Regions from separate parts of the Arthrobacter sp. Z4-13 genome, predicted to be linked through region 2. Evidence: riboswitches for the same ligand, from Rfam matches in the RefSeq annotation. Region 2 holds a riboswitch; each other region holds the start of a gene.

Region 1 (10,609 bases), 810 kb from region 2:
CCTGGAATGGCTGGAGCACGACGAGCGCTACGTCCGCACCGAAGAGTTCATCAGGGTGCTACGCGGCCTGTGGACGGAGAAGGAGTACAGCCAGTCCGGCAAGTACTACAACATCACCGACTTCACCCTGAACCCCGCCCCCGTGGACGTCCCGGGGCGCGCCCACCCGGAAATCTTCTTCGGCGGCAACTCCACTGCTGCCCAGGCAACCGCAGGCCGTGTGGCGGACTGGTACTTCTCCAACGGCAAGGACCTCGAGGGCTTCAAGGAGAACATTGCGGGCGTGGTGGCGGCGGCCGGTGAAACCCGCCGCGGCACCGAAGGTGCCCTTCGGGCGCCCCGCTTCGGCCTGAACGGCTTCGTCATCGCCCGCGATTCCGAAAAGGAAGCCCGTGACACGCTCCGCGAGATCGTGGCGAAGGCACACAAGCCTGCCGTCCAGGGTTTCCGGGACGCGGTCCAGGAAGCCGGCGCGTCCACCAAGGACGGCAAGGGCATGTGGGCGGACTCCTCCTTCGAGGACCTGATCCAGTACAACGACGGCTTCAAGACCCAGCTGATCGGCACGCCTGAGCAGATCGCCGAGCGGATCGTGGAGTACAAGAAGCTCGGCGTGAACCTGTTCCTCACCTGCTACCTGCACTTCCAGGAGGAGGTGGCGGCGTTCGGCCAGGAGATCCTGCCCATCGTCCGCGAACTCGAAGCAGATTTGGCCCGTAAAAACGGCACCGAATTGGACTTGTCCAACACCCCCGTTGCAGAGCAGGTGGCTGCGTAATGGCTGACCGCACCTTCGGTTTCCGCACCCGCGCCCTCCACGCCGGCGGCACTCCCGATGCCGAGCACGGCGCCCGGGCCGTGCCCATCTACCAGACCACATCCTTCGTGTTCAAGGACACCCAGGACGCGGCCAACCTGTTCGCCCTGCAGAAGTACGGCAACATCTACTCACGCATCGGCAACCCCACGGTGGCGGCCTTTGAGGAGCGCATCGCCTCCCTCGAAGGCGGCATCGGCGCCGTGGCCACGTCGTCGGGCATGGCCGCGGAGTTCATCACCTTTGCCGCGCTGACCCAGGCCGGAGACCACATCGTGGCGGCGTCCCAGCTTTACGGCGGCACCGTCACCCAGCTGGACGTGACCCTTCGCCGGTTCGGCGTGGACACCACGTTCGTTCCCGGGACGGACCCTGCCGACTACGCCGCGGCCGTCCGGGAGAACACCAAGGCCATCTTCGTGGAGGTGGTGGCCAACCCGTCGTCGGAGGTCCAGGACCTGGCGGCTTTGGCCAAGGTGGCGCGCGACGCCGGCATCCCCCTGGTGGTGGACGCCACCTTGAGCACGCCGTACCTCGTGCGGCCGATCGAACACGGGGCGGACATCGTCATCCACTCCGCCACCAAGTTCCTGGGCGGACACGGCACCACCCTTGGCGGGGTGATTGTTGAGAGCGGACGGTTCGACTGGGGCAACGGCAAGTTCCCCACCATGACCGAGCCTGTGGCGTCCTACGGCAACGTTTCGTGGTGGGGCAACTTCGGCGAGTACGGCTTCCTGACCAAGCTCCGCTGCGAGCAGCTTCGTGACATCGGACCCGCCCTGAGCCCGCAGTCCGCCTTCCAGCTGCTGCAGGGCGTGGAGACCCTGCCGCAGCGCCTCGATGAGCATCTCCGGAATGCCCAGGCCGTGGCCGAATGGCTGGATGCGGACCCCCGGGTTGCCTACGTGAACTACTCCGGCCTGCCATCCCACCCGCACTTCGAGCGGGCGCAGAAGTACCTGCCCCTTGGTCCTGGTTCCGTCTTTTCCTTCGGTGTGAAAGGCGGCCGTGCTGCCGGCCAGAAGTTCATCGAGTCCCTGCAGCTGGCCTCGCACCTGGCCAACGTGGGCGATTCCCGTACCTTGGTGATCCATCCCGGTTCCACCACCCACCAGCAGCTCAGCCCTGCCCAGCTGGAATCCGCCGGCGTGCCGGAGGACCTGGTCCGGATTTCCGTGGGCCTCGAGGACATCGAGGACATCCTGTGGGACCTCGACCAGGCGCTTACTGAAGCGCAGAAAACCACGACGGTTGACGCCGAAGTCCTGGACGAAGAAGCGGCAGACGCCTGCACGATTGGAGCACGCGCATGAGTATCGAAACCCGTACTTGGGATGGCCCCTCCGCACCGGAGCGCCTGAACCTGCTGCGCGCAGCCAAGTCCATTGCCATCGTGGGCGCCTCGGACAAGCCGTCCCGGGCCAGCTACTTTGTCGCGACCTACCTGCAGTCGTCCACGCGGTACAGGGTGTACTTCGTCAATCCCGTGGTGAAGGAGATACTGGGCCAACCCACCTATGCATCCCTGGCCGACCTGCCCGAAACCCCTGACATTGTGGACGTCTTCCGCAAGCACGACGACCTGCCGGGCGTCCTGGCCGAGGCCATCGCGGCCGGCGCCAAAACCTTGTGGCTGCAGCTGGGATCGTGGCACGAGGAAGTGGCTGCCGAGGCCGAAGCGGCTGGTCTTAACGTGGTGATGGACCGCTGCGTCAAGATCGAGCACGCCCGGTTCCATGGCGGACTCCATCTGGCGGGCTTTGACACCGGCGTAATTTCGTCCAAGCGGCAAGTCCTGGCCTGAGTCCAGGAGGGACCTATCGGCTGAACTTTGTCAGCCAGGTGGAGCGGGGGTCGGCCTGAGGGCCGGCCCCCGCGGCTTTTCCGCCCTGGTCCCGCAGGGCGGGCACGGTGCTCACCAGCACATCCCGGATTCCGGCGCCTCGAGTGCCGGTCCCTTCGTCGCCACTCTGCGTTTTTTCGTGCTCCGGCCCTGCCTTCTCCGGGTTGGCCTCCTTCAGGGTTTTGACGGGATCGCCAGGGCTGTTGGCGGCCTTTTGCCCGGTTTCCCGCGGCTGCACCGTTACGCCGGGACCGGCGACCTTCGCGGCGGCAGCTCCGCCGTCGGCCGTTGTTCGTTCCGGTCCTGCCGAATTACCCGCAGCGGGATGCCCCTGCACGGTACGGGTGTCGGGCAAGGTACGGGACTTGGGTGCACCTGCCGGGACGGGATGGGGGCCGGTATCCAATACGGGTTCGGTGGTGGCATGCGATACGGTTTCCGGGGCGAGGGGTTGGCCAGCGATTTCGCTGGCTGGTGGCGCAGCGCTGGCTGGAGGAACAGGCAGGATGCTCCAGGACGGCGCCCAGTCTGCTAGCAGTTGCTGCACCGAGTGGCTGCCCTGCTCCCCGTGACCGGCAGAGCTGGCCGCCACGCCGGATACCCCGAGTCCCATGCCCGCACTGATGGCAAGGCCCACCACTGTAATGCGGTGACGGCGGTACGAACGCTTGCGCGCGAACTCGTCTGTTGGTCCTGCCATCATGGCGGCCAGCGCCCCTGAGGGTTCCGGAGCAGGCAGCGAGGCAAAGGCCCCCAGCGCAAGGAGGACGGCGCGAAGCTCGGCGTCCTGCCCGTATCCGGCGTCGAGGAGCATTTCCTCCGCTGCGTCGGGTAGGTGGTTGACTGGTTGCGTCATGGCTTCAGGTACTCCTTTACCGCCGAAAGTTCCCGGAGCTTGGTCAACGCACGCCGCTGCAGCTGCTTTACAGCGCCGGCGGTCTTGCCCATGACTTCAGCTGTCTGATCGACGGTGTGTCCCGCCACGAGGCGAAGGACCAGAACCTCGCGCTGGTCCTGTGGCAACCCGTCCAGCAGGTTCAGGACCTCGCGTGGTGAAATGCGTTGGAGGGCTTCCGCCTCGGCAGAGGAGTCTTCCCGTTGGTCCAACTCGGGCTCAAAAGGCAGCTTGACGGGCGTACGGCCTTGGCGTCGATGGTCGTCAACCATCCGCGCGTGGGCGACGGAGAAGATAAACGTACGGAGTCCTGCGGCACCTCCGTGGATAGTGTCGAGCCGTGGCAGGACGGAGAGGAACACTTCCTGCATGACCGCCTCCGGATCCTCGACTCCCCGGGCGGTGAGATAGCCCAGGACCTGTGATGCATAAGTCCGGTAAACAACGCTAAAGACGGACGCCCCGGCGGCTTGATCCTGCAGGGTCCCGCCTGTCAGTGCATCGGTCACGGACGTAGCGCTTTCAGTCAGAGAGGTTGCTGTTTTAGGGAAGGCTGGTGTCCATGCCCGGAACGCCTTTTCCCTGCATCACTTTACCGCTCAGTAACCGGTGCCCGTGCCCGCCACGCGTGCGCTGCCGCTGGCCAGGTCAGCTGCTCTGGCACCGGAAAGAGAAAGTGCCGGCCTGGAACGTGATGGGGGACAAGTTCCAGACCGGCGCTACATAGGGGTAATCGCTGCAGGCTTATCAAGGGTTACGCCTTGCAGGAAAAAACTTGAAAAACTTTGGGGCGACCTTCAGCGGGCAATTGCCGAGGTCCAGCGGAGCTTGCTTCCCTGCCGGTGGGGTCCTTTTGCCAGAACGAACGTGTGCCCGGCCGGAATGCGCGGGTTTTCACAGTCAGCCGGGGAGGCCGCCGCCGACGGAGACGGAGTCGGAGACGCAGCAGGCGCCTGTGGCGCAGCAGCGCCGGCTGGGCAAAGATCGGTAACCAGTCCCGTGCCTGCGCATTCGCGTACCGCGGAAATCCCGGCGGCCAGGGCGGACTTACTTTCGAAGGGACCGGAGACGGCCATTACGGCGCCGTCCGGGGCAAGGAGGCGGAACCTGAAAAACGAATCCGGGTCAACGAATGCTTCGAACTTTCCGGCCATAACAAATCCTTCCGTTCTGCGGGTCCTGTCCGGGGGCGCCGTTGCCACCGGCCGGTAGGCGCATCACTGCTGCCCTTTCCCGCGGGTCTGGTCGAACGATTGGTGATCGGGTCACCGGTATATCAAAGAGTCTCCCGGTTTTGCTTGCAGCCCCGCAAGACCCAAGGCGTTAACCCTGTGTAAATTGCTGTTACGCCCAGGACAAACGCAAGCAGCGGGCCACCTTCGCAAGGTGGCCCGCCGCCGTCGTAATTCCCTGAAGCGTCAGTCGTTGATGAGATCGTTCACCACGATGGTCTGGTCCCGGTCCGGGCCAACACCAATAGCGGAGAAGCGCGTGCCGGAAAGCTTTTCCAGGGCCAGCACGTAGTTGCGCGCGTTCTCCGGCAGGTCCGCGAGGGTGCGCGCACCGGTAATGTCCTCGGTCCAGCCCTCGAAGTACTCAAAAATCGGCACCGCGTGGTGGAACTCGGTCTGCGTCATGGGCATCTCGTCGTGGCGCACGCCATCCACGTCGTAGGCGACGCACACGGGAATCTGCTCGATGCCGGTGAGCACGTCCAGCTTGGTGACGAAGTAGTCCGTGAAGCCGTTGACGCGCGAGGCGTGACGGGCCAGGACGGCGTCGTACCAGCCGCAGCGGCGCGGCCGGCCGGTGTTGACGCCGAATTCACCGCCGGTCTTCTGCAGGTACACGCCCATCTCGTCGAACAGCTCCGTGGGGAACGGACCGGCACCAACACGTGTGGTGTAAGCCTTGATAATGCCGATGGAGCGGGAGATGCGGGTGGGTCCGATACCTGATCCAACCGAGGCGCCGCCGGCGGTGGGGTTGGAGGAGGTGACGAACGGGTAGGTCCCGTGGTCCACGTCCAGGAACGTTGCCTGGCCGCCTTCCATCAGGACGACCTTGCCTTCGTCGAGGGCCGTGTTCAGCACCAGTGTGCTGTCGATGACCAGGGGGCGGAGCCGTTCGGCGAAGGACAGGAAGTACTCCACGATCTCGTCCACCACCACGCCACGCCGGTTGTAGATCTTGACCAGGAGTTCGTTCTTCTGCCGCAGCGAACCTTCCACCTTCTGGCGGAGGATTGACTCGTCGAAAACGTCCTGGACGCGGATGCCCAGACGGGCCACTTTATCCATGTACGCAGGGCCGATGCCGCGCCCCGTGGTTCCGATGGCGCGGCTGCCGAGGAAGCGCTCCGTCACCTTGTCCAGCACCTGGTGGTAGGGAGCGACAAGGTGTGCGTTCGCGGAGACGCGAAGCTTGGAGGTGTCGGCACCGCGTGCCTGAAGGCCTTCGATTTCCTGGAAGAGTGCCTCGAGGTTGACCACGCAGCCGTTGCCGATAATGGGTACCGCGTTGGGGCTGAGGATACCTGCCGGCAGCAGCTTGAGTTCGTATTTTTCACCGCCCACGACGACGGTGTGCCCGGCGTTGTTGCCGCCGTTGGGTTTGACGACGTAGTCAACACGGCCGCCCAGCAGGTCGGTCGCCTTGCCTTTTCCTTCGTCGCCCCATTGGGCTCCTACGATCACAATTGCTGGCATGGGATCCTCCCCCATTCGTTCGGGCTGCCCGGTCCCGCCACAAGTGGCAGGGCTGGCGCAGCGCCGTTCATGAGAATGCCCCGAATGGACCGGCCTTCGCTGGTCTGCGCGGCAGCACAGCGACGCAAGAGTTCCGGGGCTCTTACCACCCAAGTTTAGCCGATCAGTGACTTTGTCCACTCGTTGGGTCGCCGCGGTCCTTCTTGCAAAGTAAAGGACCCCTGCAGGAGTGAAGGACCGCGGCGGACTGTCAGCGGTGATGCTATTCGTCGTCGGCTTCCTCGCCCGGGCGGGAGGTCTGGGTGGCCAGGCTGTCCCAGAAGGAGGTGTCGGCGTCGGCAATTGATCCGTCCGCGATGGCCGCGGCGGTGGCGGTCAGCGTGGTGACCGTCTGCTTGATCAGGTAGCCATTGCTCCGGAGCCCCAGGGCGTAGCCGTCCAGGTAGTGGTCGGACATGCCGCGCATCTCAAACAGCAACGTTGAGATGCCGTACTCCACGGCGATGCCGTTGCGGCTGATGGTTTCGGCGCTGCCGCCCACGTACTTGCCGAGGTGGCCCCAGCCGGTGGAGTCGACGTTTTCGAAAACGACGGCGCCCAGCTGCTTGGACTTCTCCACAACAGCCGGATCTGCGTTCGGGGTGGTGGGGTACAGGATGGACCCGGACACGAGTTCGCCATCGCGCTGGCTGCGGGTGCCCTGGTGGTGCAGGTCGATCATGTAGTCGATCTTGTACTTGCGCATCACGTTGTAGTGGAGCGCCTGGGTTTCGGGCTGGATCTTTGCTACATGGTCGCGGTTAAGGTCCACCTCTTCGGCGTTGTACCGCGTCATGTTGCGGTCGCCCTTGGCCAGGTAGTCGTCCAGCGGGAAGTTCACGTCCCCCATGGCACCGTCTGCGTTGAGCATCGGCACAATGAGGATGTTCACGCCATCGAGGACATCCCCGGACTTTCCGGTGCCCAGGTGCTTGACGAATTCCAGCGCGCCTTCAGTGGTGAGCTGTTCGTTGCCGTGCTGCTGCGTCAGGTAGAGGATGGTGGGCTTGGCTGGATCCGAGATGTACTTGACCAGGTGGATGTCCCGGCCTTTCACGGTCTGCCCAATGACCTCCAGCTCCATGGCGGACTGGCGGGCATCCTGGTCTTTGAGGAAAGAGACCATCTGGTCATAGGAAACCAGCTTCGATGTGGTGATCTGTCCGTTGCCGTCATAGTTGGGGCCTTCGCCCACAGCGATGGCCGGGGCCGGCGCTGCTACAACTGACAGAGCCAGGGCTCCCGTAACTGCCAGGGTCCTGAAGGTTGCCAGGGTTTTTCTCACGGTGCGGTACCTCTTTCGAGTGCATTAGGTGTGGCCAGCCCGCCATGTCCCCCATCACGGGCTGTGACAGAAGCCAACCAATCTGAACGAGAGCTGTCAATGGATATAACAGGAATGCGCATACAGTTATTACGTTCCGGAAGCATGGGTCCGGCGCCCTACCCGTTCCGACACAAACTGAAGCGAATTTGCTCCCGGGAGCCATCTGGATTTGAGTGAGAGAGAACCATCCGGAGCGGCCGAGAGACCTGGATCGTTGACGCCGCAGCAACCCCCAAGTGCAGGTACGTCCTGCCTGCGAAGGTGCTACTGCCAGGACCGATGGAAAGGAAATTCCAGCATGACCTTGAACACAGACCACATCCGCGTCACCCACGCAGGTTCGTTGCCCCGCACCCCTGAACTGATCGCCGCCAACGCCGCGCGCGAGGAGAACCCGGCCGACGTCGAGGGCTACAACGAACTCCTCACCGCTTCCGTGGTGGACCTGGTGGAGCGCCAGCAAAACCTGGGCGTTGATATCCCGAACGACGGCGAGTACGGGCACGCCATGAGCGCCTCCGTGGACTACGGCGCCTGGTGGTCCTACTCCTTCGCGCGCATGGGCGGGCTGGAGCTGGACAACGACGCCAAGTGGGCCGTCGAACCGAAGGAATCCACCCCGGGCAACGTCCAGCTGACGGGCTTCATCCACCGCCGCGACCGCACCATCTTTTCCGAGGCCTACAACGATCCCACCAGCGGCATCTTCACGGGCGGTCCCAGGCCGTTCCCCAAGGTCACGGGACCGCTCGTCTACACCGGCCAGGAGGCGGTTGCCTCCGACATCGCCAACCTGAAGGCCGGCCTGGCTGCCACTGGACTCAAGGAAGGCTTTGTTGCGGCGCTCTCCCCCGGCAGCGCCTCACGCATCACCAACGAGTACTACGCAACGGAGGAGGAGTACATCTACGCCTGTGCCGATGCACTCCGCGAAGAGTACAAAGCCATCATCGACGCCGGCCTGATCCTGCAGATCGACGATCCCTCCATCGCGGAGAACTGGGACCAGATCAGCCCCGAGCCGAGCGTGGCGGACTACCTAAAATTCACGCAGATCCGCGTGGAGGCCCTCAACTACGCCCTCCGGGGCCTTCCTGAGGAGCAGGTCCGCTTCCACCTCTGCTGGGGCTCCTGGCATGGTCCGCACACCACAGACCTTCCCCTTGCGGACCTGGTGGAAACCATGCTCCAAATCAACGCCGGCGGTTACTCCTTCGAAGCCGCCAATGTCCGCCACGAACACGAGTGGCGGGTCTGGGAGGACACGAAGCTGCCCGAGGGCAAGGTCATCATCCCGGGCATCGTTTCCCACGCCACCAACGTGGTGGAGCATCCGGACCTGGTAGCCGACCGGATTGTCCGGTTCGCAGATGTAGTGGGCCGCGAGAATGTCATCGCCTCCACTGACTGCGGCCTCGGCGGCAGGGTCCACCCGCAGATCGCGTTCGCCAAGCTGGAATCACTGGGCGAAGGCGCACGCCGGGCCACCAAGCGGCTCTGGTAGCCAGAAATCACTTAACGCCGAACCCGCCGGTTCCGTGTCCCGCTTAAATCGGGTGCGCGGGACCGGCGTTTCGTTTTGCGGGGCTTGCTAAACTGGTGAAGGCCGACCAGGAATCGGTCCACCCCATTTCAACCATCGCGGATGTGTGCGGCCATTGTGCGCCCATTTTCCGAGGTGGCAGCGAGACCAATCCCCGCAGGAGATCCAGCACTACATGACAGCCCTGGCACCCGAATCCTTCCATGAGCAGCTTCTGAGCCGCCGCTACGAACCCAATGTTGCAGCCGTGAACGAACTGTGCGATTCCCTGCAGGAGGCCAAGCCCGGCACGGTGGTGCCCTACGTGGACCCCATGCACGACGTCGACGAGTGCCGCATCATCAGCCTGTACTCAAACATCGGCGAGGCCGACCCGTCCGGTTTCATCACCGCCGGGGACCACGACGCCGCCACCCGGATGCTCGGCATCCAATGGAAACTGGGGCTGCGTCCGGAGTTCGTGATGCCGTGGAACGTCCACCCCTGGCACATCGCCGGAGAGCCGAACGGGAAGTTCACCCCGGACCAAATCTCCGCCGGCCTCAAGCCGCTGCTGAAGTTCCTGGCACTGGTTCCGCGCGCCTCGGTCATCGTGGCACACGGCACCGAAGCCAACCGCCTGGCCAACCTGCTGCTCAAGACCGAAGTGCCGCTGCTCTGGCGCCGCGGCCTGAAGACTTACAAGGTGCGCTCCCTCAGCGGCCGCGCGTTCGCCGGTTCGCCTGCCCGCCAGGAGGAGTACCTCGAGGCCATGCGCGTGGCCTACGCCGATGCGATGGCGCGCACGGGGCTGCAGAAATCCCCATCTGCCCCCTAACCTCGCAAGCTCGGCCAGGGAACCCCTGCGGACGTGGGCCCATGCCACGAGGCTCACTGCTTACGACGACGGCCGGTCACCTTGTTGAAAAGGTAACCGGCCGTCGTCGTCCGCTTGCTACTTCGCTTCGATGGCTGCTTTCGCCGCCGGGTCGGAATCGTTCAGGAACTTCTCAATCCGTTCCGGCTCCTCCGCCTCGCCGATCGCGGCAGATGCGCGGCCGAGGGAGTACAGCGCCCGCAGGAAGCCGCGGTTGGGCTCATGCTCCCACGGGATAGGCCCCACGCCGCGCCAACCGTTGCGGCGCAGCGAGTCCAGCCCCCGGTGGTAGCCCACCCGCGAGTAGGCGTAGGAGTCGATGGTCCGCCCCTCGGCCCAGGCCTCTTCCGCCAGCACAGCCCACAGCAGCGAGGAAGTGGGGTGCTTGGCTACGAGATCCAGTGCTTCGTGGCCGGCTTCAAGCTGCTGGTAGACCTCGGTCTCGGCAGGCAGGAGCGTGGGCTCGGGTCCCATCAGGTTCCTACGGAACTCGTCGGACATTCCTAGAAGGTCTTTCCGGCGGAACCGAGCTGCTTGGTGGCCTCGACAACGCGGGCGGCCAGTCCGGCTTCGGCCGA
Region 2 (10,609 bases):
AACGCCGAGACCCCCAGATGGTGGTTGATCCGCTCCCCCGCAGCCGTCCTCAGCAGGGCCTCGCCGTGCAGAAGGTCCCCTGACCCGTTGACTTCGGCCGCACGGTGGCAGAGCGCGGGGCGGCCCGCCTGGCACGCGCGGCAGGCACCACAACTGGGGACGAAGACGAGGACCACATGGTCCCCGGGGGAAACATCCTTGACGCCTTCACCCACCGCGGCGACCCGTCCTACGGCCTCATGTCCCAGCGCCATGGGAAGGGGCCTGACGCGGGAGCCGTCCACCACGGACAGGTCCGAGTGGCACAGGCTTGAGTAGGTGATGGCGATGCCCACCTCCCCGGCGCGGGGTTCCGGCCGGTCAAGCTGCTCGACCCGAAGGGGATGTGCTTCGGTGTAGCTGGTTCCGGGCGGGACCATGGAGTAAAGGACGGCTGCTTTCATGGGACATCCTGACTTCGTCGAAGGTGCTGACGCCCGACTGCCCGGGCCTGCGTGGTCGCGGGTCTCCGGGCAGCCGGTGTGCTGTGTGGTTACTTTGCTGCGGGCGCCTATTTCTTGCCGGCCGCGAGCAGCTCGGCGGTGCCCTTGGCGTCGGCTGCGTCCACGTCGTGGAGGGAGATTCCGCGGGTCTCCTTGAGGAAAAACACGGAGATTGCGGTAACGATGCAGGCTCCGAGCAAGTACAGCGCCACCGGCGTGGAGGACTTGAAGTTGCTCAGGAGTGCAGTGGCGATGATCGGTGCCAGCGAACCGGCGACGATGGAGGTCACCTGGTAGCCCAGGGAAACGCCGGAGTAGCGCATGCGGGTGGGGAACATCTCGGCCATGATGGACGGCTGTCCGGCGTACATCAGCGCGTGGAACAGCAGGCCGATGGTGATGGCGGCCAGGATGATGATGTCGTTGGCGGTATCCATCATGGGGAAGGCGAAGAAGCCCCATGTTCCGCCGAGGATGGCGCCCGCCATATAGACCGGCCGGCGGCCGAACGCGTCCGACATCTTGCCGACGAGCGGGACAGCGCAGAAGTGGATGAAGTGTGCCACGAGCAGAAGCAGGAGGATGCGGGAGGTGTCGGTCTGGACAACGACCTTCAGGTAAGTGATCGAGAACGTCACAACGAGGTAGTAGAGGATGTTCTCGGCAAAGCGCAGGCCCATGGCGGTGAAGACGCCGCGGGGGTAGCGGCGGAAGACTTCGGCGACGCCGTAGCCCTTCTTTTCGACGGTGACTTCCTTGCGGGCCTCAATGAAGATCGGGGCGTCCTGGACCTTGGTGCGGATGTAGTAGCCAACGATCACGATCACGGCGGACAGCCAGAAGGCGACGCGCCAGCCCCAGCCGAGGAATGCTTCCTGGGAGAGCGTGGACGACAGGGTAAACAGCACGCCGGTGGCCAAAAGGTTACCCATCGGAACGGCGGACTGGGGCCAGCTGGACCAGAATCCGCGGGACTTGTTCGGGCTGTGCTCGGCAACGAGCAGCACGGCGCCGCCCCATTCACCGCCGACGGCGAAGCCCTGGACGAAGCGCAGGAATACCAGGAGGGCCGGAGCCCAGTAGCCGATCTGGGCGAAGGTGGGCAGGCATCCCATGAGGAAGGTGGAGACGCCCACCAGGACGATGCTCAGCTGCAGCAACTGCTTGCGGCCGAACTTGTCACCGAAGTGGCCAAAGACTATGCCGCCGATCGGGCGGGCCACGAAGCCTACGGCGTATGTGACGAAGGCGGCGATGATGCCATCCAGTTCGGTCCCTGAGTTGGGGAAGAACATCTTGCCGAACACCAGGGTGGCGGCGGAGGCGTAGAGGAAAAACTCATACCACTCAACGACGGTGCCGGCCATGGAGGCCGTGACGACTTTCCTTAGGCCTGAGGCCTTGACATCGGTTTCCTCTGGCCGCTGTGCGGCGGAGCGTTCCGTACTCATTAGTGAACTCCTTCGGCGTCGTCTTCGACACCACTGGGACAGGCTATGGCGGGTGCGTGTGTTTTTGGTCACGAACCGCCGGGTCCCAACGAGTATGGTCTGCCCGGACGCGCAGCTCAACGCCGAATCATGCAGAGCGCATCTGCGTTTATGCACAATGCGTGGCACGTGGGTGTGGTGTTTACTCCGAGAGGTGCTCCCGCAGCTGGTTTCCCAGCTGGCCGATCTCGGTAAGGAAGCCATCGTGCCCGATCGGTGCTTCGATGAGGTGGACGTCTACCTCCCCGGGGAGAGCCAGGGCCAGCTCCCGCGACTGAGACGGAAAGTAGAGCCGGTCTGAGTTAACAGCGGCAACAAAAAAGCGCGCACTGGAACTGGATAGTGTCTGAACGAGGGAGCCGCGTCCCCGGCAGATGTCGTGGCTCATGAGCGCCTCGGTGATGGCGATATAGCTGTTGGCATCGAACCGGTGGACCAGCTTGGTGCCTTGGTGGTCCAGGTAGCTTTCCACCTGGTAGCGACCGCGGGCTCCGAGCTGTTCGCCCTGGAGCGGAGATTCGGGGGCCTGCGGCGCGCGGCCAAAGCGTCCGTCCAGTTCCATCGGGGAGCGGTACGTGATGTGGGCGATACGCCGGGCAAGGGCCAGACCCTCCTCCGGCGATGGACCGCCGTAGTAGTCACCGCCGTTGAAGTTGGCGTCCTGCCGGATGGCGAGCGTCTGTGCCTGCGCGAAGGCAATTTGCTCTGCGGTACTCGCGGCTCCCACGGAAATTACGGCGCAGCGCTGCACCCGTTCCGGAAACGTGACCGCCCATTCGAGCGCGCGGGCCCCGCCCATGGATCCGCCCAGCACGGCGAACCAGCTTCCGATCCCGAGCTGATCGGCCAGCCGGGCCTCGGCCATGGTGCTGTCCCGCAGGGTTACCAACGGAAAACGCGAGCCCCAAGGCTTTCCGTCCGGAGCGGTCGACGACGGCCCGGTTGACCCGTAGCAGCCGCCCACAATGTTGATGGAGACCACGAAGAAACGAGTGGTATCCACCGGCGCGCCGGGCCCCGCGAGTTGTTCCCACCAGCCGGGCTCCTCCGTGTCGCCCCGGGTCACGTGCGTGCTGCCCGTGAGCGCGTGCTCGATCAGGACGGCGTTGCTGCCGTCCTCGTTGAGCGTGCCCCAGGTTTCGTAGGCCAAGGTGACGCCCGGCAGGTACCCGCCGGCCTCCAAATGTAGTCCTCCGATGGAGGCATAGCGGACGATCCCGTGTTCGGGGACGGTTGTACGGGCGACGGTAACCGTCATGGCAAGACCTCTTCTACGCGCTTGCCCGCCGTCGTTTGACCGGCAGGCCAGGTCTTCACCCGGGGCACCCCACCGCGGAAGGAGGGTTGCCGGCCAGCAAGCCGGGGCTGTCACTGGCACTCATGACCTGCATCGAGTGTACGAAACAGCCCCTGCCTGCCGCCAAGAGTGTGAACGGTTGTGACATCCCGGCTTGCCACCGGCTTGTGCCCGTGGATCAGGCGCCGCTGGCGCCCTTGGCCGCCCTGAAACCCGCTTCAAGGTCCGCGAGGATGTCATCGATGTGCTCGATGCCCACCGACAGCCGCACCAGTCCGGGTGTCACGCCGGCAACTTCCTGCTGCTCCGGCGAGAGCTGGCTGTGGGTGGTCGACGCCGGATGGATCACCAGGGAACGGACGTCGCCGATGTTCGCGACGTGGGAGTGCAGCTCCAGGGCGTCCACGAAACGCTTGCCGGCCTCCGCGCCGCCGGCGAGGTTGAACGACACGATGGCGCCGGTACCCTTGGGCCCGTACTTGCGGCCCCGCTCGTACCAGGGGCTGGAGGGCAGCCCCGCATAGGCGACGGACTCGACGTCGTCACGCGCTTCCAGCCACTGCGCCACTTCCAGGGCGTTGGCGACGTGCCGCTCCACCCGCAGGCTCAGCGTCTCCAGTCCTTGGGCGATGAGGAAGGCGTTGAAGGGCGATACTGCCGAGCCAAGGTCGCGCAGCAGCTGCACCCGGGCCTTGAGGATGTAGGAAAGGTTGGCACCCAGGGCTCCATCGGCACCGAGGTCGCGGGCGTACACCAGGCCGTTGTAGGTAGGGTCCGGGGTGTTGAAGCCGGGGAACTTTGCGGGATCCTTGCCAAAGTCGAACTTTCCCGAATCGACGATCACGCCGGCGATCGCGGAGCCATGGCCGCCCAGATACTTGGTGGCCGAATGCACCACAATGTCCGCTCCCCATTCCAGCGGCCGGATCAGGTACGGGGTGGACAGGGTGTTGTCAACGATCAGGGGAACGCCGGCGTCGTGCGCCACCTGGGACACGCCTTCGATGTCCAGGACGTCCTGCCGCGGATTGGAGACCACCTCGCCAAAGAAGAGCTTGGTGTTGGGCTGCACTGCGGCGCGCCACTGCTCCAGGTTGTCCGGGTCCGCCACAAACGTGACGGAAATCCCGAACTTCTTCAGCGTGTGGGCGAAGAGGTTGTAGGTGCCGCCGTAGAGGCTGGGGCTGGCCACGATGTGGTCCCCTGCCTCGGCAATGTTCAGGACGGCGAAGGTCTCAGCGGCCTGGCCGGAGCTGAGCAGCAGGGCTCCCAGACCGCCCTCCAGGCTGGCGATCCGCTGCTCCACCGCCTCCTGGGTAGGGTTGCCGATCCTGGTGTAGATGGGCGCCAGCTCGGCCAGGGCAAAGCGGTTGGCGGCGCTTTCAGCGCTGGGGAACACAAAGGATGTGGTTTGGTAAATGGGAAGTGCACGGGCGCCCGTGGCGCCGTCCGGCTCTTGACCTGCGTGGATCTGGCGGGTTTCGAAAGACCATCCGTTGGACAACTAAGGCTCCTTTGACATGGGCCCGGCATGCTGGGAGCACTGCGGGCCGCGCTTGCCATCCGGCCGTTGCCGGACAGCCAGGTCCTCACCCGGGGCACCCCACCGCGGATGGAGGGTTGCCGGCCAGCGAGCCGGGGCTTGGCGCTGGCACTCATGACCTGAGCTCAGTGTAGGAACGTGCACGCGGTGCTGGACAGGATTATGACGAAGATAGTCCTCATGACGGCCCTGCACGGACCCTGGTTTTTATGCCGATTCGACACGGAAATCCTAGTAAGGCTTGCCTTAGCTGAGAGCCCGATCACAAAGTGCCAAGATGTTGCCATGCGCATGGATCACGTCTCTTACGCCTGTGAACACGATGGCCTGGCTGCCACCACCGAACGTATCTCCTCTGCCCTCGGCGTTGAGGCAGTGAAGGGCGGGGTACACCCGCGGTTCGGAACCCGGAATATGATCATCCCGCTTGCGGGACACAAGTACCTCGAAGTGGTGGAGGTGCTGGACCACCCCGCCTCTGACAAGGCTCCCTTCGGGCAGGCAGTGCGTGCACGGTCTGCAGCCGGCGGCGGCTGGATGGGCTGGTGCGTCGAGGTTGACGACCTGGTCCCCTTCGAAGAGCGGCTCGGACGCTCCTCGGTCAACGGGAACCGCAAGTTTCCTGATGGCCGGGAACTGGTCTGGAAGCAGATTGGCATCTTGGGTCTGATTGCCGACCCGCAGGTTCCGTACATGCTCAAGTGGGAGGGCGACCCATCCCTGCACCCGTCCCACGCCTACGACAGCAACGTCAAGATGAGCTGCCTGACCATTGCCGGGTCCGCTGCACGCGTCACCGAATGGCTGGGTGAGCCGGTGGAGAAGCCGCTCGAAGACGTAGCCGTGGAGTGGGTGGCACCGCACGGGACCCCCGGGATCCTTTCGGTGACGTTCGAGACCTCCAACGGAGCTGTCACGATCTGATTCTCCCCATGTAGATCGGGTGGCTCTGCCCAGGGCTTTGCCTCTTGGGCAGGCGCTGCAGCTGTGCTCCAAAACTTCGGCCGCCATCAGCAGGTGACAACGGCGTCACCCGCTGATGGCGGCCGAATCCATTTCGTGCCGGAACCCGGTAGGACAGCACCTGGAATCCCTGCGGTTGAGCCCATCGAAACCCGGTAGTAGATCCATAGGCATTCACGCCCCGCTCGCTGATGGGAGACTTACCGGAATGTCAGACCCCTTCACGATGATGGAGGTATGAAGACGAACCCGGCGGTGGTGCAGGCGGAGGTGGGAGTTGATGCTGCTGTCGCTGCGTTCAGGGTTGCGCTGGCTGGCGGACTGGGTGAGGATCCGTTGCAGCGGGTTGCTGATGCGGCTTTGGATGTCCTGGCCGGCGTGGCACGGTCAGAAGCGAAGCTGGCGGCGGTGAAGGCACAGGCCGTGGCGGTCCTGGCTGAATCTATGAAGGCGCTGAATCCTCCGCCCGGGTCGCCGCAGGAGGCCGCCGCGCAGGACCGGAGCCTGGTGGCCGAGGTCGGGTGTGCCCTGGCGATCGGTGACCGGGCCGCCGGTACCCTGCTCGCCGAGGCTCACGCCCTGACCAGTTCCCTGCCCCGGACGCTCGCGGCCCTGCAGTCAGGGACGATCTCGTGGGCGCACGCCCGGACCATGATCGAGCAGACCGCGTGTCTTGATCCCGCTGGTGCGGCGGCGCTGGAGGCGCACTTCCTGGACCCGGCGGCGCCGAACCCCGCCCGCGGCTGCCCGGTCGGGGAAATGCCGGCCTACCGGTTCAAAGCCAAAGCCCGGGGCTGGCGGGAACGCCATCACCCGGAGAGCCTGGAGAAACGCCACGCGAAAAGTGTCGCGGACCGTCGGGTGGAGTACTGGCCGGACAGTGACGGGATGGCGTGGGTCGCCGCCCACCTGCCAGCGGACCGGGCGTCGGCGATCCGGAACCGGCTCACCGCTCTTGCCAGGGGCATGCAGGGCCCGGACGAGCCCCGCACCCTGACCCAACTGGTAGCCGATAGTTTCTCTTCAGGGCTTCTCGGCAGCGATAACCCTGCCAGCAGCGGCGAGGGTGCAGGAACGGATCCCGGCCCATCTTCGTCGATCCGGGCGCAGGTGTTGGTCACCGTGCCGGTGTTCTCCCTGATGGGCCTGACCGACGAACCCGCGGTACTGGACGGGCACGGCCCGATCCCGGCCTCCGTGGCGCGCAAACTCGTTGCCGACGGCGCCGATTCGTTCCACCGGGTGCTGGTCGATCCTCGCGACGGGGCACCGCTGGAGATCGGCCGCTCCAGCTACCGGGTCAGCAAGGCCATGCGGAACTGGCTGCGGATGCGGGACGGCAAATGCCCCTTCCCCGGCTGCAACAACACCTCCCTCGACAACGAAGCCGACCACATCCTCGCCTGGCACCACGGCGGCACCACCGGAATATCAAACCTCGGCCAACCCTGCCGCAAACACCACAAACTGCGGCACACCAGCGGCTGGAAACCAACACCGGCCACCATGAACGAACCACCCGGATGGATCTCACCCACCGGCCGGCACTACAAAAGCGAACACCAGGACTGGGAACCACCCCACTCGCCGAGTTGGATTGCAAAGGTATGGAATGCATCCGCAGAGACGGGCCCACAGCCTTCGGACCTGTACATTCCCGAATACTTCAACACGCCCGAGTACTTTGAAATGCCCAAGTTCTTTGACGTGCCCGAAGACGTTGAGGTGCCGGAAGACGATGACTTACCGGATTTCGACTTGCCCGAAGACCCTGGCCCTTCTGAAGACGAACTGCCCAAGGACCCATTTCCGGACTGGCACCTCTGGCTAAGCGGGTCCCTCTCAGTGCACTAGGACTGACGGATAGGCAACAGCTCCGGGACGCAACAGGATCACCCACCGGTTCCGCTGCCGGCGCACTACCGTGCCCGGCGCCTACCCTGTCTGGCGGTATGTTGCCGTTTCCTAGCCCAGCCCGACTGCCTTGCCAAAGAGGCTGAATCCTACGAACGCAACGATGTCCAGCAAGGCGTGGGCGATCACCAGGGGCATAACCCGGCGCGTACGGGTATACAGCCACGCGAAGACAACGCCCATCACCACGTTGCCAATGAAGGGACCGAAACCTTGGTACAGATGGTATGTGCCGCGCAGCAGCGAGCTCACCACGATGGACAGCGGAACGCTCCAGCCGAACTTCCCAAAGCGGTTCAACAGGTATCCCACCACGATGACTTCCTCCACCACGGCATGGCGCACCGCGGACAGGATCAGCACCGGCACCGTCCACCAGTAGGCGTCGAGGGCACTGGGAATGATGGCGGTGGTGATCCCGAGAGCCCTGCCGGCAGCATAGAGGCCAAGGGACGGTACGCCGATCAGCGCAGCCAGCCCCAGCCCCTGGAGCAGGTCCCGGCCCGGCCGCGCAAAGTTGAATCCAAGCTTCCGGAAAGCTGAGCCCACGTTACTGCCGTCGCCGGAGGCGGCCTGCCGCTGGTCCGTGAGGAAATAAATCACCAGCAGCACGGGCACCAGCGCGAAGATGATGTCCAGCAGCTGGTAGGTCAGGTCAAAGTACTCGCGGGTGCTCTGTGAACGGTTCAGTGTGGACGTGCCTTCTGCCAGCGGCGCCCGTGTCATCTTGTCCAGGAGCTGCACCACCGAGTACACGGCAGACTGGCCCAAGGACAGGCCCAAAACAATCCAGACTTCGAACCGCAGACGACGGCGGGAGGGAACCAGCATGTACCCATCTTGCCTGCAGTTTCTGGATCGGGCCTGATTGCCCTTCAGAAGCGCCGCGGCACCGCACCGGGTTGTCTCTTCAGCCGGCAGCCACGATCACTTCCGTGCCGTTGGCCTCGAACGCAGCCTTGTCCTTGGCCGTGATTCCCGCGTCCGTGATCAGGCGGTTGAAGTTGTAGCCGTCCATGGTGGCGAACGCGCGCACCCCTACCTTGGAGGAGTCAGCCAGCACATAGGAGACGCGGGCCCTGCTGGCGAGCAGGGCGTTCACCGAGGCTTCCCCCTCCCCCGTGTTGGTTGGTCCTACTTCGGGGTCGATGCCGTTGACGCCGATGAAGGCGATGTCCAGCACCACCTTCTGCATGATGATGTCCGTGTATGGCCCCACGAGTTCGTAGGACCGTGGATTCAGGATCCCGCCGGTAACCATGACTTTGATGTTTGGCCGGACCGCCAACTGTCCGGCGATGTTGATTGCATTGGTCACTACAGTCAGGGTGGGCTGGTTGGAAGGCGCGTTGAGGTCCTCGCGGGTGGCCAGGATTTGGGCAAGCGCGGTGCTGGTGGTCCCGCCGCAGAGGCCGATAACGGCTCCGGGAGCAATCAGGGCAGAGGCGGCCTGGGCAATCTGCTCCTTAGCCTCGGCGTGGTCGTCCCGGTTGTACCGGCCCGGCAGGTCGTAGGCGAGCGCACCGGTGGTGGCGCCGCCCCGGGTCCTGGTCAGCAGCCGGCGCTTGGCAAGGCTGTCCAAGTCGCGCCGGGCGGTGGCCGGGGAGACGTTGAGGGTGCTGACAATCTCGTCAACCTCGACCTGGCCTGTTTTGGCAAGGATGTCGAGGATGGCCGTCAGTCTGTCGGTGCGGGTCATGCAAAGGCCTCCAGCTACTTCCGCCACCAGCTTCGATGACGCTTTCTGATCATAACAGAGAGCTAATGATCATCTAACGTCAATTTGCTGGCGCCGCTTACCTGGCCCGTTTCCCTGCCCGCCATACAGCGTAAGCCAATGGCATCCCAGGCCGGTACGCAAGGTGCGTCGCGGATGGCGCGTTGAGCAGTTGGAGGTCCGCCCGGTGTCCGACCGCGATGGAACCCACCGCGCGTTCGCCGTCGGCGTCGTTTCCTGAGTCCTTTCGCAGCGCCAGTGCACCGCCGTAGGTGGCGGCCCGGACCGCTTCATGGACGCTCAGGCCCATCTGGAGCACAGCAGTAGTAACGCAAAATGCCATGGAGCTGGTGTAGGAGGTACCCGGATTGCAGTTGGAGGCGAGTGCAATCTGGACGCCGGCGTCAACCAGCGCCCGTGCGGGTGCGAGCGGCTGGCGGGTCGAGAGGTCACAGGCAGGCAGGCAGGTTGCCACGGTGCCACGCCGTCCGGTTCCGGCAGCGGCGTCCCAGCCGGTCCAGCTTCCGGCGAGGGCATCGACGTCCTTGTCCGTGAGGTAATTCACGTGGTCCACGCTCGCGGCTTCGAGTTCCACCGCGAGCTGCACCCCCGGGCCGTCGCCCAGTTGGTTTCCGTGCACGCGGAGGCCCAGGCCCGCATCCCGGCAGGCCAGCAGGACTCGGCGGGACTGTTCAGCGGTAAAGGCGCCTTCTTCGCAGAAGACGTCGGCCCACTGCACGTAGGGCCGCACGGCGGCCAGCATCGGACCGCAGACAAGGTCGGTGTAGTCGTCCGGGTCCTGCCCGGAGGGCACCAGGTGCGCTCCGAGGTACGTGACCTGGTCCGCCACGGTGGAGGCAATGCGGGCACTCCGGGCCTCATGCGCGACGTCCAGGCCGTAGCCGGTTTTCGTTTCGATGTAGGTGGTTCCCTGCGCGACAGCTTCCTCAACGCGGGACAGCGCCAGACGGGTGAGGTCGAAATCCGATGTCGCCCGGGTGGCGTCCATGGTGACGGCGATGCCTCCTGCTGAGTAGGACTCCCCGGCCATCCTCGCCTCGAACTCGGCCGTCCGGTCACCGGCGAAAAGCAGGTGCGTATGGGAATCAACCCAGCCGGGGAGCACGGCACGGCCGCCGGCGTCGACGGCGTCATCCGCGGCAGGAGCATCGGCTTCGGCGCCGATCCATGAGATTCGCTCCC
Region 3 (10,609 bases), 1.2 Mb from region 2:
CACCGTCAGCGGCGGCATGAGTTTCGACCTGCTGGGTTACACCCAGGACTTCGGAGCTAATTCTGTTTCCGGAGACCTCACCATCCGGATACCGCACGACGTCGGCGTGGACGTCGTTGCCAAATCTGCCACCGGGACAGTGGTGATTGACCACCAGCAGTACCACGTGCCCGGCGGCAAGGTGGAAACCATTGCCGGCCCTGACGCCAAGCTCATGCTGGTCAGGACCAATTCCGTGTCAGGCACAACGTCCATCATCCACAGCGGGGCGTCCGGGAACGCGGAAGAACGGCCCTGATGCCCGCCGTCTTCGCCCACGGCGCCCTGCGGCTCTACCTGCTGTCCCTGCTGGAGTCCGGCCCAAAGCATGGCTACGAACTCATTAAGGCGCTTAAAGAACGGTTCGGCGGCACCTACTCCCCCAGCGCCGGCACCATCTACCCGCGGCTGGGGAAGCTCGAGGAGGAAGGGCTGGTGGCCACGGAATCGGCCGGGCGCCGCACCAACTACCGCATCACGCCTGCCGGGCTGGCGGAACTCAACCTGCGCCGTGAAGAACTGGCCGCAGTGGAAAAAGAGATTTCCGCCTCTGTCCGGCGGCTGGCAGACAACCTCCGCGAGGACATCCGCAGCAACATGCGCGGGTTGCGGGCTGACCTTGCGGCGACGGCGGAGGCGGCACGGGCAGCCGCAGGTTCCGTCGATTTCACCGCCGCCAGCGGCAGGCCGGCGCCTGAGGGCAAGCGTTCACTGAAAGAAGCCGAGCTGATGCTCCAGGCTTTCCGCGACGACCTTCGAACCGAACTGCGCCTGCAGGCGGGCAAGCAGCCGCTGGGTCCAGTGGCCCTGGAAACCCTTCGGACGGTGCTGGAACAGGCCCGTATCGCCGTCCGCAACTCCCTCGGCGAAAAATAGCTTCTTTACCCAGAGGCGCGCATTGAACTGCAGGTCATGCGGCCGTTGCCGGTTCGCGGGGCGCCAGATCATGTGGGAGACTTGAGGGCAGCTCTTTTTGAGTACCAACAGTAAGGAGGCCAGCTATGAGCAAGCGTGCACGCAAGCGTCGTGACCGTAAGCGTGGCGGCGCGAACCACGGGAAGCGCCCCAACACCTAGGCAAATGCCAGGTACTACGGTTCAAGCAAAGGACCCCGGAAGCCACTCGGCCTCCGGGGTCCTTTGTGTTCAGGTTTGGGAATCCCGGCCCTGGCCTGGCTGCTGGACAGCTGACCTATGCGTCCACCGGCCGGATCGAGTGGATCCGGTCCAGGATGGCGTTCTTCAGATTATCGGGGGCAGCTTCGGTGCAGGAGCGCTTGACCATGTTGCGGATCACGCACTCAAGGTCGTACTGCTCCGTGCATTCCGGGCATTCATCAAGGTGGGTCTTGATTTCCGTGATGTCTTCACGGGTTAAGGCGCCGTCCAGATACTCATAGATGCGTTGCATCCGGGTGTCGTCGCAGTCGCCCAATCCCTGGCAGTCGCTCATTTCCTGTTCTCCTGTTGTGTGCTTCCCGCCGCGTCCTGTGGAGGTGCGGCCGTTTTAAATCCCCGCTCGGCGGCGTACTCCGCGAGCATGTCCCGCAACATTCTCCGGCCGCGGTGGAGCCGGGACATCACAGTGCCTATGGGCGTGTTCATGATGTCTGAAATTTCCTTGTACGCGAAGCCTTCGACGTCCGCGAAGTACACCGCAAGGCGGAATTCTTCGGGAATGTCCTGGAGCGCGCGCTTGACGTCCGAATCGGGCAGGTGATCCAGCGCCTCTGCCTCTGCGGAGCGCAGGCCGCTGGAGGTGTGTGACTCGGCCCGCGCCAATTGCCAGTCCTCGATGGTGTCCGAGTTGGACTGAAGCGGCTCGCGCTGCCGTTTACGGTACAGATTGATATAGGTGTTCGTCAGAATGCGGTAAAGCCAAGCCTTAAGGTTTGTTCCCGGCCTGTACTGGTGAAACGCGGAAAAAGCCTTGGTGTAGGCCTCCTGGACGAGGTCCTCGGCGTCGGCAGGGTTCCGGGCCATGCGCATGGCGGCAGAATAAAGCTGATCGACATACTGCATTGCGTCCCGCTCGAACCGGGCGCGCCGTGCCTCTGCGGATTCCGTGGAAACTTCGACCACCTCTTCGATGGTTTCCGCGTCAGGCTGCTGTGATTCCACCGTTGCCTCTGCAGACTCGGGCCGTGCGTCAGCGCTGCTTTTGGCTTCGCGTTGGGAAGCCTCATACATGGCCGAAACGGCCGGATCCAAGGTGCTCATTGCCTTCAAGTCTACTGTCAGGCTCCGCGCCCGCGGCGAGCCATATTCGGGGGGTTCGGCCTCCAAGGAGTCCATTGCCACCGGGCCTGCTGCGTCAATTCCGTCCAACACCCGCCTCAAGGGCCAACTCCGCTCTGTTGTCCGGTGCTTTGTCTTTGGACCCGGCTCTCGCGGACCCAGCATCCATAACCCCGGCCCTTGGGCAAATATTCCCCAAAAGTGCAAGACTAGAACGGACTTCGCCGCACCCGACGCGGTTCGTCCATCCAGGAGGAAATCCATGTCCTTTGTCCGCACACTCGCACGGCCCATGCTGGCTTCCAGTTTTGTTCTTGCCGGAATGGATAAGCTCAAGAACGCCGATGACACGGCACAACAGCTGTCACCGTTGCTGAGCAAGGCCACATCGGCGCTGCCGTTCCGTACTGACGAGAAGACGCTGGCACGGGTTATTGGCGGCACGCAGGTGGGCGCGGGCGTCCTCTTTGGGCTCGGGAAGTTTTCCCGGCTGTCGGCCACCGTGCTGGCCGTCATTTCCCTTCTCAACACCTTCGTTGAATGGCGCAGTGCGGACATCAGCAGCAAGGAAGGGCGCGGGAACCGCCGCAACCAGCTGCTGAAGAACCTTTCACTCAGTGGCGGAGCGCTGCTCGCTTCTGTTGACACGGACGGCAAGCCGGGACTGGTTTGGCGCGCCGAGCACCTGGCTGCAGATGCCCGGAAGGGTGCAGTTCACCTTGCCGCGGACGCCAGGAAGACCACCAACAAGAAGCTTGACAAGGCTGACAAGGCCGTACGCCGCGCCGTCGAACAGGCCACGGGGGCATAAGCAGGACATGACCGCTGCAGCCGCCGCCACCCAGGACAATGCCGGAACGTCCCTCCCCCACTGGCCCGCGCCTTTCGCGTCCCGACCCGTCAACGCAACTGTTACGGTGCCCGGTTCCAAGTCGCTAACCAATCGGTACCTGGTGCTCGCAGCGCTGGCCGACGGTCCGTCGCGCCTGCGTGCGCCGCTGCATTCCAGGGACTCCGCGTTGATGATTGATGCGCTCCGCCGGCTCGGCGCCACCATCACCGAGGTGCCCGGGGATGGCGCGTTCGGTCCGGACCTGGAGGTGGTCCCGCTCGCGGCGGACGCGGCGGCGTCCTCCACCAGTATTGACTGCGGCCTTGCCGGAACCGTAATGCGGTTCGTTCCGCCGCTGGCGGCGCTGCGCAACGGCGCCAGCATATTCGACGGCGACCCCCACGCCCGTAAACGGCCCATGGCGACCATCATTGAAGCCCTCAAGGCGCTGGGAGTGGCGGTTACCGCCGAAGACGGCAGCGCGCCGTCGTCGTTGCCGTTTGTGGTGGAGGGCACTGGAGAGGTGCGCGGCGGGCATCTGGTCATCGACGCCAGCGCCTCCTCACAATTTGTTTCGGCGCTGCTCCTGGTGGGAGCACGGTTCACCGAAGGCCTGCACCTTGAGCACGTCGGGAAGCCGGTACCCAGCCTGGACCACATCAACATGACGGTCGCTGTCCTGCGCGATGCCGGGGTTGTTGTTGACGATTCGGTCCCCAACCACTGGGTGGTTGCCCCTGGACCCATCAGCGCCTTCGACCAGCGGATTGAGCAGGACCTGTCCAACGCCGGGCCCTTCCTCGCCGCGGCTCTGGCCTCCGGCGGAACAGTCCGGATTCCCGGCTGGCCGGATCAGACCCAGCAGGTGGGCGATCTCTGGCGGACCATCCTTGCCGACATGGGCGCGGAGGTCACCCTCCGCGACGGCGTCCTCACCGTAACCGGCGGACCGGAAATCAAGGGCGCCGATTTCGCGGACACAAGCGAGTTGGCCCCCACCGTCGCCGCGCTTTGTGCCCTGGCCAGCGGACCCTCCCGGCTCAGCGGCATCGCGCACCTGCGCGGTCACGAAACCGACAGGCTCGCTGCCCTGGTCACCGAGATCAACCGGCTTGGCGGTGATGCCGAGGAGACCAGCGACGGCCTGGTGATCCGGCCGGCCAAGCTGCATGCCGGCGTCGTCCACAGCTACGCCGACCACCGTATGGCGACGGCGGGGGCCATCCTTGGCCTGGCAGTGGACGGGGTCCAGGTGGAGGACATCGCCACTACTGCGAAAACCATGCCGGACTTCCCCCGGCTGTGGGCAGACATGCTGGCCCAGGCTGGCCCTGCAAACACCGGCGCGGAAGGTTCCACCGGTGGCGCGCAGCACTGATTCCTGGGACGAATCGGATGTCCGGATCCGGCCCAGCAAAAAAGGGTCCCGCCCACGCACGAAGGACCGGCCCAGCCACGACGACGCCGTGACTGGTCGGATCATCACCGTTGACCGCGGCAGGTACACGGCAGTGGTGGGTGAGGACTCCGGCAACGAACGCGTGGTCATCGCCGCGAGGGCACGCGAACTGCGCCGCAACCCGGTGGTGGCAGGCGATTTCGTCTCCCTCGTGGGCGACGTCTCAGGCGAACCGGACACCCTCGCCCGGCTGGTCAAGATCCAGGACCGCCGGACCCTGCTGCGGCGCAGCGCCGATGACACGGATCCCGTGGAACGGGCCGTGGTGGCTAACGCGGACCAGCTGGTGATTGTTGTGGCCGCGGCCAACCCCGAGCCACGCACCGGTTTCATCGACCGCGCCCTGGTGGCAGCCTACGACGCCGGAATCGACCCGATCCTGTTGGTCACCAAGGCGGACGTCAAGGATCCGGCGGACCTGCTGTCCAACTACACGCACCTCGACTTCCCGGTGATCATCAGCCGGACAGCCGACTCCAGTGCTTCGGGCATCGACGCCCGCTCGGACGACGGCCTGTCCGCCCGGCTCGACAGCAAGGCCGTGACAGAGCTTCGGAGTTACCTGGATGAAAAAGTGACCGTCATGCTGGGGCATTCAGGCGTAGGCAAGTCAACCATGGTGAATGCGCTCACCGGGGCGGAACGGGCCACCGGCGGGGTCAATGCGGTGACAGGGCGCGGGCGCCACACGTCGTCGTCAGCGCTGGCGTTGAGGCTCACGGATGCTCCTGTGGGCAGCTGGATTATCGACACCCCGGGCATCCGCTCCTTCGGCCTGGCCCACGTGGACCCGGACCGGATCCTGCGCTCCTTCCCCGATCTCTCTCCCGGCATCGAGGACTGCGAACGCGGCTGCAAGCACACCGCCACCGCAGTGAACTGCGGACTGGACGCCTGGGTGCGGGGCGGCCATGCCGGCGCCACCGGAGAAGCACGGCTGGCTTCGCTGCGGCGCCTGTTGGGCACCGACCCCCGCCTGGAGGCGCAGGAGACGAAGGAACTCGGCAGCGTCAACTGACGGTGCCGATCTCCCAGCAGATCAGCGCGCAGACGGTAGTTTGGAACCATGATCCAACCCGCTTCAAGCTACAACGATGACCTGCGCCTGGCCCACGTCCTGGCGGACTCCGTGGATGACCAGACCATGAGCCGGTTCAAGGCCCAGGACCTCCAGGTGGAGACCAAGCCTGACCTGACGCCGGTCACGGACGCGGACAAGGCCGCAGAAGAAGCCATCCGAGGCCAGTTGTCTCGTTCCCGTCCGCGTGACGCCGTGCTCGGGGAAGAGTTTGGCAGTACCGGCCACGGGTCCCGCCGCTGGATCATCGACCCCATCGACGGCACCAAGAACTTCGTCCGCGGCGTCCCCGTCTGGGCCACCCTGATCGCCCTGGTGGATGAAGGCGAGCCCGTGGTTGGAGTGGTGAGCGCACCTGCCCTGGGCAAGCGCTGGTGGGCGGCCAAGGGCATGGGCGCCTACATGGGCCGGTCGCTGGCTGCTGCCACCCGGCTTCGCGTCTCCAATGTCGCCAACTTGTCCGACGCTTCGCTGTCCTACTCCAGCCTGGGCGGATGGAAGGAACGCGGGAACCTGGACAACTTCCTGGGCCTCACCGAGGATGTGTGGCGGACCCGGGCGTACGGAGATTTCTGGTCCTACTGCATGGTGGCGGAAGGCACGGTGGACATCGCCTGCGAACCCGAACTCAACCTCTACGACATGGCGGCGCTCGTGCCGATCGTGGTCGAAGCCGGCGGCCGCTTTACCTCCCTGGAAGGGGAGGACGGGCCATTCGGCGGCAACGCGCTGGCCACAAATTCCATCCTGCACTCCGAGGTACTCCGCCGGTTGAACCCGGACCTGGACGATCTTCTCTAAGCACCGTTATCGAACAATCAGCGGCGGGCGCTTCCAAAAGGAGGCGCCCGCCGTCGTTTTCTTCGGCCAAAGCATCACTTTTCAGCGGACGCGTAACAAAGCGCTTAACATTCGGGCCGGCTTCAAACCTTCCTGCCCCATGTCCTACGCTCTTAATCAGGTCACGAGTGCCAGCGCGAAACCCCGGTTTGCTGGCCGGCAACCCTCCAACCGCGGTGGGGTGCCCCGGGTGACGACCAGGCCGGTCCGGAACGGATGCGGCAAGCGCGGATTCCCGGTACAGGGGGTCCTTTCGAAGTGAGGTCTCTGTGACTACTGCCACCGTCTCCCCCAATGCCGCCGCCCAGCCTGAAACGGTCCAGCCTGACGCCGCCGCCCCCTTTGATGCCCGCCGGGCCGCCGCCGGACGCCCGCTTTCGGCTGTCACCGGCGCTGAAATCCAGGCGCCCCTGATTTCCGGCGGCCACGTACGGTACGCCAACCTCGACTATGGCGCTTCCGCTCCCGCCCTCTCGGTGGTCTCGGCCTACCTCAACGAGATCCTGCCGTTTTACGCGAGCGTCCACCGGGGGGCCGGCTACGCTTCCCAGATCAGCACGTCCGTCTACGAAAATTCCCGCCACATCGTGAGGGAGTTCGTGGGCGGCCGTCCGGATGATTCGGTGATCTTCACCCGGAACACTACCGATTCCCTTAACCTGCTGGCCGGCTGCCTGCCCACCACAGACGGACGGCCCGACGGCGACGTGCTGTACCTGGACATCGAGCACCACGCGAACCTGCTGCCGTGGCAGGGCGTCCCCCACCGCAGCATCGTCGCCGCCGACACCATCGCCGGGACCATAGAGTCCATCCGCGCCGAATTGGAGCAGGGCGGCGTGAGCCTGCTGGCCGTCACCGGCGCCTCCAACGTCACTGGTGAGATCCTTCCCATCCGCGCCCTGGCCGCTCTCGCCCATGAACACGGCGCACGGATTGTGGTGGACGCAGCACAGCTGGCACCTCACCGCCCCATCAATATCGCCGCGGACGGCGTCGACTACCTCGCATTCTCCGGCCACAAGCTGTACGCACCGTTTGGCGCCGGCGTGCTGGTGGGCCGCACTGACTGGCTCGACGCCGGAACACCCCACCTCGCAGGCGGTGGTGCCGTCAAGGAAGCAAGGCTCGACGGCGTCAGCTGGGCCACCGGCCCGGCCCGCCACGAGGGCGGCTCCCCCAATGTCCTTGGTGCAGCCACCCTGGCACGCGCCACGCAGGTGATCGCCGGGCTGGACCAGGACCAGTGGCACGCCCACGAGTCCGCCATCCGTTCCTTCCTCGTGGAGGGCCTGCAGAGGATCGACGGCGTGACCGTCCACCAGATCTTCAAGGACACCAACCCGGACACGGACACGATCGGCGTGGTCAACTTCTCCGTTGAAGGCTACGACGCCGGGCTGGTGGCCGCCTATCTGTCTGCTGAGCACGGTGTTGGCCTGCGCGACGGGCGCTTCTGCGCGCATCCGCTGCTGAAGCGGCTGGGGCTTCCTTCCGGTTCCCTTCGGGCGAGCTTCGGGGTCGGTTCGCGCCTCGAGGATGCAGAACGGCTCCTTGCCGGTATCGAGTCCCTGCGCCACAACGGGCTGGGGTGGGACTACGTGGTGGATGCAGGGCGCTGGGTCCCCGCCAACGACACGCGGACCTACCCGCACTGGGCACCCAACACTCCGGGTACCGCCGGGGCTGCCCCCTGCATCGACGACTGAGCCCCTGCCGACTCCTCGTGTTCCGCGCGCTGGCTTTGGTGCCGATCTTGTCTGCTGATCTTGCCTAAGCGGCAGGTGCGGTAAATTCGAAGGATACCCAAGGGCATCAGACGAAGGAGGCCACACGTGGTACGGGGTGGCCCCAAACTTGATCACGGACGGCGCCGGGAGCTCGGACAGAGCTTCCAGGGCGGCGGGCGGCACTACCAGCGGGTCCGTCCTGGCTATCCGAAGGAATCAGCTCAATGGCTTGTTCCCCCGGGAGCCCGTGATGCCCTCGACGCCGGGGCCGGCACCGGCAAGTTCACCGAACTGCTGCTGGGCCTGGGCCTGTCCGTCACCGCCCTTGATCCCTCCGCTGACATGCTGGCACAGTTACAGGCGCACTACCCGGGCACCACGGCAATCCACGCCACCGCCGAGGCGACCGGCCTGCCCACGGCGGCCTTCGACGTCGTCAGCGTTGCCCAGGCCTGGCACTGGTGCGACGCCTTGGCGGCAAGCACGGAACTGGCACGCGTCCTGCGTCCGAACGGGACGCTGGGCCTGATCTGGAACCAGCTGGACACATCCGTGCCCTGGGTCCACCGGCTCTCCCGAATCATGCATGCCGGGGACGTATACAAGCCGGACTCCCGGCCGCTCGTGGGGCCGGAGTTCAAGGGGCTCGAGGGCCACGTCACCCACTGGCAGGACCAAGTCACCACCACCGATTTGGTGGAGCTCACCAAGTCGCGGAGCTATTACCTGCGGGCCGGCGAAACCACGCGTGCCAAGGTGCTGGCCAACCTCGACTGGTACCTCCACGACCACCTGGGCCACAGTGTGGACGAAGAGCTCGAACTGCCCTACCTGACACTCACGTGGCGGGCCTTCAAAGCATGACCGCGAACGGGCAACGGGTAGGCTTGGAGCTGTGAAGACCAGCGCGCCCTCCTCCTCCATTGAGGATTACGTCAAGGTCATCTACTCGTTCACGGAATGGCAGGACAAGCCCATCACGTCCTCCCAGCTGGCCCAGCGCCTCGGCGTCGCCAATTCATCGGTCTCCGAGATGGTCCGCAAGCTGAAGGACCAGGGCCTCGTTGACCATAAGCCCTACAGCGCCATCACGCTCACGGACGCCGGGGTCCGGCTGGCCCTTTCCATGGTGCGGCGCCACCGCCTGATTGAGACCTACCTTGTCCAGCAGCTGGGTTACAGCTGGGACGAGGTCCACGACGAAGCCGAACTGCTGGAGCACGCCGTCTCGGACACGTTTATTGAGCGTGTTGCGGCCAAACTCGGAGACCCGCAGCGTGATCCGCACGGCGACCCCATTCCCACGGCGGACGGGAAAGTGCTGATGCCCCGCGCCCACCTGTTGGGTGAGCTGGACCAGGGGCACATTGGCAGGATCACCCGGATCAGCGATGAGAACCCCGACCTGCTCCGATACCTTTCTGCGGAGGAGATTGACCTCGACGCCGAAGTTGAGGTGGTGGGCCGCAAGCCGTTCGGCGGCGCGCTGGTGGTCCGGATCAGGAATTCCGGCAGGACCAGGGACTACGACCTCGCGGACGAGATCACCTCGGCACTGTGGGTGCACAGCGACCATCCCCATCCGGGCTGCCTCCTTGGGGACAGCTGAATGAAGCCTGCCGGCATGCCGGCGGGCCGCGCCTGGCTTGCTGTTGCCGCCGGAGGCCTCATCGGCACTGAATTGCGTTACGGCCTGGGTCTCGCCTTTCCGGATGCTCCGGGGTCGCTGCCATGGGCCACGCTGTGGATCAACGTTGGCGGCAGTTTCGTCCTGGCTGGGTTGACAACTATCTGGATCGCCCGGCCGCAGACCGCGTTCTGGATCAGGGCGGGGCTGGGGCCGGGGCTGCTGGGGTCCTTCACGACGTTCTCGGCCGTGGTATTTTCCGTGGACCAGTTGGCCCGGGGCGGCGGGCATGTGGTGTGGGCAGCCTACCTCGTGTTGTCGGTGTTTGCTGGTCTGACGGCGGCGGGTCTGGGTTGGCGGTTCGGCAAGTTGGTGGCCGGGCGCCTTGACGGTGTGCCTGGTAGCCGGGCGTGATGGCTGCTGTGCTCGTGGGCCTGTTCGGTGTGGCCGGCGCGCTTCTTCGCTTCGGGGTGGACAGTTGGTTCGCCCATCACACGTCCAACCGGACGGCCTCCTCGATTGGGGCTTCTATGCCCGCTTCGGCGTCCGAACACCCGCTGCACTGGCCCTGGGCCACGCTGCTGGTGAACGTGGCAGGATGCTTCATCATCGGCGTCTCGCATTCCATGACGGTGAAGCTGGAGCTCGCCCCGGAATGGCAGACCGCGCTGGCCATCGGGCTGGCAGGCGGGCTCACCACCTTCAGTTCATGGACCACGGCGACTGTGCGGCTGTTAGTTGAAGAGCGGTTCGGCTCCGCAGTGTTG

The links. A riboswitch is a leader RNA that binds a small molecule or an ion and turns the genes downstream of it on or off. The one in region 2 is predicted to bind S-adenosylmethionine.
Region 1: it holds a riboswitch for S-adenosylmethionine, as region 2 does, so the genes downstream of both, M1E07_RS03945 (cobalamin-independent methionine synthase II family protein) here and metX (homoserine O-acetyltransferase MetX) in region 2, are expected to answer to the same signal.
Region 3: it holds a riboswitch for S-adenosylmethionine, as region 2 does, so the genes downstream of both, M1E07_RS13210 (aminotransferase class V-fold PLP-dependent enzyme) here and metX (homoserine O-acetyltransferase MetX) in region 2, are expected to answer to the same signal.

What each region holds. Positions count from the first base shown of each region.
Region 1 covers NZ_CP096459.1:434,824-445,432, reverse strand. The annotation lists gene sfnG (dimethylsulfone monooxygenase SfnG) at 1-778, shown strand, start outside; gene M1E07_RS03980 (O-acetylhomoserine aminocarboxypropyltransferase/cysteine synthase family protein) at 778-2,133, shown strand; gene M1E07_RS03975 (CoA-binding protein) at 2,130-2,624, shown strand; gene M1E07_RS03970 (hypothetical protein) at 2,638-3,519, opposite strand; gene M1E07_RS03965 (RNA polymerase sigma factor) at 3,516-4,067, opposite strand; gene M1E07_RS03960 (YegP family protein) at 4,356-4,712, opposite strand; gene M1E07_RS03955 (adenylosuccinate synthase) at 4,977-6,266, opposite strand; gene M1E07_RS03950 (M14 family zinc carboxypeptidase) at 6,529-7,590, opposite strand; SAM riboswitch class I at 7,814-7,918, shown strand; gene M1E07_RS03945 (cobalamin-independent methionine synthase II family protein) at 7,931-9,136, shown strand; gene M1E07_RS03940 (uracil-DNA glycosylase family protein) at 9,351-9,992, shown strand; gene M1E07_RS03935 (DUF3151 domain-containing protein) at 10,110-10,532, opposite strand; gene fbaA (class II fructose-bisphosphate aldolase) at 10,535-10,609, opposite strand, start outside.
Region 2 covers NZ_CP096459.1:1,240,597-1,251,205, reverse strand. The annotation lists gene M1E07_RS07525 (zinc-dependent alcohol dehydrogenase family protein) at 1-443, opposite strand, end outside; gene M1E07_RS07520 (MFS transporter) at 551-1,933, opposite strand; gene metX (homoserine O-acetyltransferase MetX) at 2,115-3,230, opposite strand; SAM riboswitch class IV at 3,243-3,358, opposite strand; gene M1E07_RS07510 (bifunctional o-acetylhomoserine/o-acetylserine sulfhydrylase) at 3,448-4,773, opposite strand; SAM riboswitch class IV at 4,817-4,932, opposite strand; gene M1E07_RS07505 (VOC family protein) at 5,098-5,736, shown strand; gene M1E07_RS07500 (HNH endonuclease signature motif containing protein) at 6,013-7,629, shown strand; gene M1E07_RS07495 (CPBP family intramembrane glutamic endopeptidase) at 7,741-8,520, opposite strand; gene M1E07_RS07490 (DeoR/GlpR family DNA-binding transcription regulator) at 8,600-9,388, opposite strand; gene hutI (imidazolonepropionase) at 9,486-10,609, opposite strand, start outside.
Region 3 covers NZ_CP096459.1:2,475,882-2,486,490, forward strand. The annotation lists gene M1E07_RS13165 (DUF4097 family beta strand repeat-containing protein) at 1-298, shown strand, start outside; gene M1E07_RS13170 (PadR family transcriptional regulator) at 298-915, shown strand; gene M1E07_RS13175 (50S ribosomal protein bL37) at 1,041-1,115, shown strand; gene rsrA (mycothiol system anti-sigma-R factor) at 1,231-1,491, opposite strand; gene M1E07_RS13185 (sigma-70 family RNA polymerase sigma factor) at 1,488-2,258, opposite strand; gene M1E07_RS13190 (DoxX family protein) at 2,539-3,087, shown strand; gene aroA (3-phosphoshikimate 1-carboxyvinyltransferase) at 3,095-4,486, shown strand; gene rsgA (ribosome small subunit-dependent GTPase A) at 4,470-5,585, shown strand; gene hisN (histidinol-phosphatase) at 5,634-6,446, shown strand; SAM riboswitch class IV at 6,606-6,719, shown strand; gene M1E07_RS13210 (aminotransferase class V-fold PLP-dependent enzyme) at 6,755-8,194, shown strand; gene M1E07_RS13215 (class I SAM-dependent methyltransferase) at 8,321-9,079, shown strand; gene M1E07_RS13220 (metal-dependent transcriptional regulator) at 9,111-9,824, shown strand; gene M1E07_RS13225 (fluoride efflux transporter FluC) at 9,825-10,256, shown strand; gene M1E07_RS13230 (fluoride efflux transporter FluC) at 10,256-10,609, shown strand, end outside.